DNA from 3 places in the Noviherbaspirillum phoenicis genome. Region 3 is predicted to be linked to each of the others. Evidence: predicted binding sites of a transcription regulator. Region 3 holds the regulator's gene; each other region holds the start of a gene.
What was found. The regulator FNR, encoded in region 3, switches genes on or off when oxygen is low (the NO sensors DNR and NnrR bind a similar motif). The targets are predictions, from matches to a motif close to TTGATNNNNATCAA.

Region 1 (2,264 bases), 1.5 Mb from region 3:
GGCTGCCATGCCGCTGCAGCAAGGCCCACAAGGGCTGCAGGCGTTCGGACAGGCGCATCGCTTCGTTGGCATTGCCGGCTTGCGCGGCGCGCGTGATGGCCAGCAGCGGCCCGGCAAACAGGCCTCCCACGGCCGAGTACCAGGCATCGCATCCGGCATTGAGCCCGGTGGCGCCATGGGCATCGCCGCTGACGCCTATCGTCACCTGTGGCGGGATCAGCGCGCGCAGGCGCTGCACGCGCTCCCTTGCCGCCGGGGCATCCACCGACACGCCGGGAATCTTGATCGAGCCGACCCGGGGCAGCTGCGCGATGCGGGCGTGCAGTGCGTCGCTGAAGTTGAAGTGGGTCGTGCCCGGATTGTCGTACACGCACAGCGGCACGGAAAGGGAGCGCGTTACGGCTTCATACAGGCCGAAGACTTCATCATCGGTCAGCTTCTGGTAGGACACCGGCGCCAGCAGCACCGCATCCGCCCCGGCCTTCTGCGCATGCTCGGCCAGCGCCAGCACGTCGTGGGTGCGCAGCGCGCCGATGCCGACCATCATCGGCACGCCGGCTGCATGGTCTAGCGCCAGCTCCGCAAGCCGCTTGCGCTCGGCCATGCCGAGGTAGGCATAGTTGCCGGTCGAACCGAGCACGCAGATCGAATCGACCCGGGCCAGCACCAGGCGCTGAAGCAGCCGCACAAAGGCAGGCTCGTCGACGGCCTCTTCATTCATCGGCGTCAGGGGAAAGGCGCTCAGGCCATGAAGCATGCTGGATTCTCCTTGTGGGTTGGGATGCACTTGCGCATGGCCAGGATGGGTGCAGGCATGATGACATTCATCCGTAACGCTGTACAAGCCGACGCAGTGCTGGCACCTCAGACCAACTGCTTGCGTACATGACGCAGACAGATGAGTCTTGATGCACCCGTGCGCATGTCACGGCGTTCCCGGCCCTGGCAGAGGAAAGCGCGTGGGGCCCCGTGCGCGACGAAGTTTTAACTCCCGGAAAAAATTGACCTGCATCAACCGGCCGGCCTGGCCGGGAAAATATGCTGGCGGCGTTTTCATCAACCAGGGAGCATCATGAAAAAAACAGCCATCGCCGTTGCCATCGCCGCCGCCGCACTGACCGCCGGCGCCGCCTTCGCCCAGGAATCGCCGTGGATGGTCCGCGCCCGTGCCGTGCATATCGACCCGGCCGATCGTTCCTCCCCCATCGGCGGCGTCACCGATTCCGACCTTATCACGGTGAGCAAGAAAACGATTCCCGAAGTGGATATTTCGTATTTCTTCAATCCGAACTGGGCCGCCGAACTGGTGCTGACCTATCCGCAGAAGCATACCGTGAAAGTAGATGGCGCCAGCATAGGCAGCTTCAAGCACCTGCCGCCGACATTGACGCTGCAATACCACTTCCTGCCCAAGGCCACCTTCGATCCCTACCTGGGCGCGGGCATCAACTACACCCGCATTTCCAGCGTCAGGCTGGATAACGACATTTCGCTGGAGAAGAACAGTTGGGGCCTGGCGCTGCAGGCCGGCTTCGACGTCAAGCTCAACCGCAACTGGTCCATCAACGTGGATGTGAAGAAGGTGCAGATACGCAGCGACGTTTCGATGGCTGGCGAGCAGATCAGCCGCGTGAAGCTTGATCCGGTGCTGTTCGGGGTAGGCGTGGGCTATCGCTTCTGACGAAACGCATTGGGATGGATCGGGATGCGCGCATCAGGCGCATCCCGATGCCTGGCCATGCAGTCATGGCAGGCGATGCGGGCCATGCCCTCATGCAAAGCGGCTGAAGTCGGGCTTGCGCTTTTCAAAGAAGGCGGTGAAGGCTTCCTTTGCTTCCGGCGCGGTCAGCATGCGGCGGAAATGCTCGCCTTCCTGCGCCATCTGGGCGTCGATGTCTGCTGCAGCGCCCTGCTTCATCAGCAGCTTGGTGGTGCGCACAGAAGAAGCCGGCAAGGCTGCCAGCTTGGCCGCCTGGGCCTGCACGAAGGCTTCCAGTTCACTGGCCGGCAGTACCCGGTTCACCAGCCCCATTTGCTGCGCCTCGTCGGCCAGGAAAGCCTCGCCCAGCATCAGCTTCTCGGCTGCCCGCTGGTAGCCGGCGACGCGCTGCAGCAGCAGGCTGGAAGCGAATTCCGGGCACAGGCCAAGCTGGCTGAACGGCATCGAGAACTTTGCATTGTCGGATGCATATACCAGGTCGCAATGCAGCAGCATCGTGGTGCCGATGCCCACCGCCGCGCCGCTGACCGCAGCCACCACTGGC
Region 2 (2,264 bases), 2.1 Mb from region 3:
GAAGGCGCCAGCGTGGCCGAGATGGAGCTGGAGCATTATCCCGGCATGACCGAGAAGGCGCTGGAAGACATCGTCGCGCGCGCCAGGGTGCGTTTCAACCTGGCCGATGCGCTGGTGATCCACCGCGTCGGACCCTTGCTGCCGCAGGAGCAGATCGTGCTGGTGGTGACTTTGTCCGCCCATCGCGGCGAGGCGTTTGCCGCTTGCGAATTCATCATGGACTACCTGAAGAGCGAAGCGCCGTTCTGGAAGAAGGAGCAGACGCCCGACGGCGCGCGCTGGGTGGACGCCCGCAGCAGCGACGAAGCCGCGCTGCGCAGGTGGTCGGAGCCGGCCGCGTGAGCTGGCTTGCGGTCGGAATAGGCGCCGCGCTCGGTGCCTGGCTGCGCTGGCTGCTCGGCATCGCGCTCAATACCGTACATGCCATCCTGCCCTACGGCACGCTGGTGGCCAACCTGGCCGGCGGTTTTCTGATCGGCATCGCCGTCGCGTTCTTCGAGCGCTTCCCCGGCTTGCCGATTGAATGGCGGCTGTTCGCCGTCACCGGCTTCCTTGGCGGCCTGACGACCTTTTCCACCTTCTCCGCTGAATCGATGATCCTGCTCCAGCGCGGCCAGTACGGCTGGGCGCTGGGTCATATCGCGCTCCACCTGGTCGGCTCGATCGCCTGCTGCATCGCCGGGTTCGCCGCATACCGCGCATTGGCGGGCTGAATCCGCAGGGCATGGCCCCTGTCGATGCAGCCTGTTTTCCGCCTCCAAATTTCTCTCTTTAAAGACCGGGTCGCGGTAGCGGTCAGCCGCGCGTCATACCGTGGCGCTTGACCTATATCAACCAGGCAGTCACCGGGCAGCCGCTACAGTGACTGCAGCCGGCGCTTGCGGCACACGCTTGAAAAGCGAATCAACAGCCCAATTTGTCGCTTAGATTAAAACTATCAGGAGCATTACGATGCGACTCGACAAACTCACTACCAAACTCCAGGAAGCCCTGGCCGACGCGCAAAGCCAGGCCGTGGGCAATGACAATCAATATATCGACCCGGTGCATCTGCTGATCGCCCTCTTGAACCAGGATGACGGCGGCAGCCGTTCGCTGCTGCAAAGGGCCGGCGCCAATATCGGCGGCCTGACCAGCGGCCTCAAGAGCGCCCTGCAGCGCCTGCCCAAGGTCAGCGGCACCGGCGGCGAGGTGCAGATCGGCCGCGAACTGCTGTCGCTGCTGAACCTGGCCGACAAGGAAGCCCAGAAGCATGGCGACCAGTTCATCGCCAGCGAAATGGTGCTGTTGGCCCTCACCGAGGACAAGTCCGAGGCCGGCCGCCTGGCCCGTGAAAACGGCCTGACCCGCAATGCGCTGGAAGCCGCGATCACCGCGGTGCGCGGCGGCGGCAACGTCAATTCGCAGGATGCCGAAGGGCAGCGCGAATCGCTGAAGAAATACACGATGGACCTGACCGAGCGCGCCCGCCAGGGCAAGCTTGACCCGGTGATCGGGCGTGACGACGAGATCCGCCGCGCCATCCAGGTGCTGCAGCGGCGCAGCAAGAACAATCCGGTGCTGATCGGCGAGCCGGGCGTGGGCAAGACCGCCATCGTCGAAGGCCTTGCCCAGCGCATCGTCAATGGCGAGGTGCCCGACAGCCTGAAGGGCAAGCGGGTCCTGTCGCTGGACATGGCGGCCTTGCTGGCCGGCGCCAAGTACCGCGGCGAATTCGAGGAACGGCTCAAGGCGGTGCTGAAGGAGCTGGCGCAGGACGAAGGCCAGACCATCGTCTTCATCGATGAGCTGCACACCATGGTGGGCGCCGGCAAGGCCGAAGGCGCGATGGACGCCGGCAACATGCTCAAGCCGGCGCTGGCCCGTGGCGAGCTGCACTGCGTCGGCGCCACCACGCTGGACGAATACCGCAAGTACGTCGAGAAGGATGCCGCGCTGGAGCGGCGCTTCCAGAAGATCATGGTGGACGAGCCCAGCGTGGAAGCCACCATCGCCATCCTGCGTGGCCTGCAGGAGCGCTACGAGGTGCATCATGGCGTGGACATCACCGACCCGGCCATCGTCGCCGCGGCCGAGCTGTCGCACCGCTATATCACCGACCGCTTCCTGCCCGACAAGGCGATCGACCTGATCGACGAAGCCGCTTCCAAGATCAAGATCGAGATCGATTCCAAGCCGGAAGTGATGGACAAGCTCGACCGTCGCCTGATCCAGCTGAAGATCGAGCGCGAGGCGGTGCGCAAGGAAGCCGACGAGGCATCGCA
Region 3 (2,264 bases):
CCCGTCCACGCCCTGGTACAAGCACCGTTGGCCCTGGCTGATCATGCTGGGTCCGTTCCTGGTGGTGCTGGCGGGCAGCTACACGATCTGGCTCTCCTACTCGCAGCAGGATGCGCTGGTGGTGGGCGACTATTACCGGCAGGGCAAGGCCATCAACCAGGACCTGCGGCGCGATCAGGCCGCCAGCCGGCTGGGACTGTCGCTGGCGCTGCACTTCGATGCCGCCGCGGGCCGGCTGACAGGCGCGATGCGCGGCGCGCAGGGGATTCCGCATGGCGCGATGACGCTGCGCCTGGTTCATTCCACGCGTCCGGAAAAGGATATCGTGCTGCCGGTGGTGGCGGATGCGGAAGGCCACTTTGCCGTGAGCCTGCCGATGCTGGAGATGGCGCGCTGGCAGGTGATGCTGGAAGACCAGGGCCGGACCTGGCGCATCAATGGCGTGTGGCCCTGGCCGCAGCAGGCGACGGCGACGCTGTCGGCCGACCAATCCTGAAGGAGGCATAGATGCGGCGTCTTGCAATGGTGATCCTGTGGCCATCCTTCCTGGTGGCGGCGATGGCGGAAGGTTTTTTCTTTTCCCTGCTCGATCCGCAGGATCTGCACCTGGGCGGCGCCGAGTTCACGCTGTCGCCGCTGGCGGCTTATACGGTGGGATTCTTCCTGTTCTGGCTGTTCTGCGCGCTGGCGGCGATGCTCAGTTATTACCTGGCCAATGTGCCGGCCGACCGCCAGCCGCCGCTATGACGGCGACAGGGCCGAGCCTAATCGCATTTCTCGGTGCCGGCCGCCATGGCTTTCAGGCGGGGCGGATCGAGAATCACGATTTCGCGGTTGCTTACCTGCAGCACGCCCAGCTTCTTGAAGCGTGACAGCAGGCGGCTGATGCTCTCGATGGTGAGTCCGAGATAATTGCCGATTTCCTCGCGCGACATGCGCAGCTGGAAGGCGGTGGAGGAATAGCCGCGGGCGGCATAGCGCGTCGTGAGATTGACCAGGAAGGCGGCGAAGCGCTGGCCGGCGCGCATATTGCCCAGCAGGAGCATGACGCTCTGCTCGCGCGTGATTTCCTGGCTCATCATCCGGTGGAAATGGTGCAGCAGCGTGGGAATGTGGCCGAACAACTCTTCCAGCCGGCTGAATGGAATGTCGCAGACTTCACTGTCTTCCAGCGCCACCGCCGAACAATGGTGGCGCTCGGTGCCGATGGCGTCCATGCCGAGAAGCTCGCCGGCCATCTGGAAGCCTGTAATCTGCTGCTCGCCGCTGACATTGATCTGGAAAGTCTTGAAATGCCCAAGCCGGATCGCGTACAGGTTGGTGAACGGATCGCCCATGCGGTAGAGATGGGTGTCGCGCGGCACCTTGCGCCGGCGTCCGATGATGGCGTCGAGACGCGACATGTCGGTATCGTCCAGGCCCATGGGCAGGCAAAGCTGGTGCATGCTGCACGCCGCGCAACTTGCCTTCAGGGCGTTGACGTTGATGGGCGTGGTCTGGCTGTTGACTGGAATGGACTGGATCATGGTCGCCAATGATATATCTCAAGCCGTTGAAAACGCGAAACGCTACGGTATGAAACGTGCCGCAAGACTGATCTGCGGATTAGAACGGTCGGTACGGCGAAGTGTAGCAAACACATCGTAACGCGGATACAACAGATATTAGCGGCGTATCAAAATGTTAAGCAAAATGTGGGTTGTGTTCGTTAGCGCACAGTCGATCGGAGGAAAGATGGGTATCTTTTTGACACGATATGGCTGTGCTGGTGTTCCCCTTTCTTCACCCTCAACGACTGGATGCGCAAAATGAAAAAAATGTTAACGCTGTTGGCACTTCCCCTGGCTCAGGCCGCAATGGTTTCGGCTTTCGCGCAAGCGCCTGCCGCCACTTCCACCGATCCATCGGCCAGCCAATCCCGCGCCGAAGTCAAGTCCGGCGCCAGCGCGGCGAATGCAGACCGCGTCAACCAGTTCAACGACCGTCCCGGCGCAGCCGTGAAGGGCAGCGGCACCAGCCGTGCCGAAGTCAAGTCCGGCGCCAGCGCTGCCGAATTCGACAAGGTCAACCAGTTCCAGGACAAGCCGACGGCTGGTATGCCTTCAGGCAACAAGAGCCGTGCAGAGGTCAAGGCTGAACGCAATGCAGGCGCCGGCCAGCTGCGCGCCAACACCGAAGTGCCGACACCGGGCACCTCGTCGCAGCAGAATCTGAACAATCCCAAGGCCCTGACGCCCGAAGAGCGTGCCGCCCGTCGCGAAGCG

Region 1: the regulator FNR is predicted to act here: its motif matches at 1,002-1,015, upstream of ABC383_RS17990 (OmpW/AlkL family protein).
Region 2: the regulator FNR is predicted to act here: its motif matches at 821-834, upstream of clpB (ATP-dependent chaperone ClpB).

What each region holds. Positions count from the first base shown of each region.
Region 1 is NZ_JBDFLX010000001.1:4,031,623-4,033,886, reverse strand. Features, by position in the region: gene ABC383_RS17995 (dihydrodipicolinate synthase family protein) at 1-757, opposite strand, end outside; gene ABC383_RS17990 (OmpW/AlkL family protein) at 1,073-1,681, shown strand; gene ABC383_RS17985 (enoyl-CoA hydratase) at 1,772-2,264, opposite strand, start outside.
Region 2 is NZ_JBDFLX010000001.1:343,529-345,792, forward strand. Features, by position in the region: gene moaE (molybdopterin synthase catalytic subunit MoaE) at 1-342, shown strand, start outside; gene crcB (fluoride efflux transporter CrcB) at 339-713, shown strand; gene clpB (ATP-dependent chaperone ClpB) at 952-2,264, shown strand, end outside.
Region 3 is NZ_JBDFLX010000001.1:2,488,558-2,490,821, reverse strand. Features, by position in the region: gene ABC383_RS11265 (FixH family protein) at 1-496, shown strand, start outside; gene ABC383_RS11260 (hypothetical protein) at 508-747, shown strand; gene fnr (fumarate/nitrate reduction transcriptional regulator Fnr) at 765-1,526, opposite strand; gene ABC383_RS11250 (hypothetical protein) at 1,809-2,264, shown strand, end outside.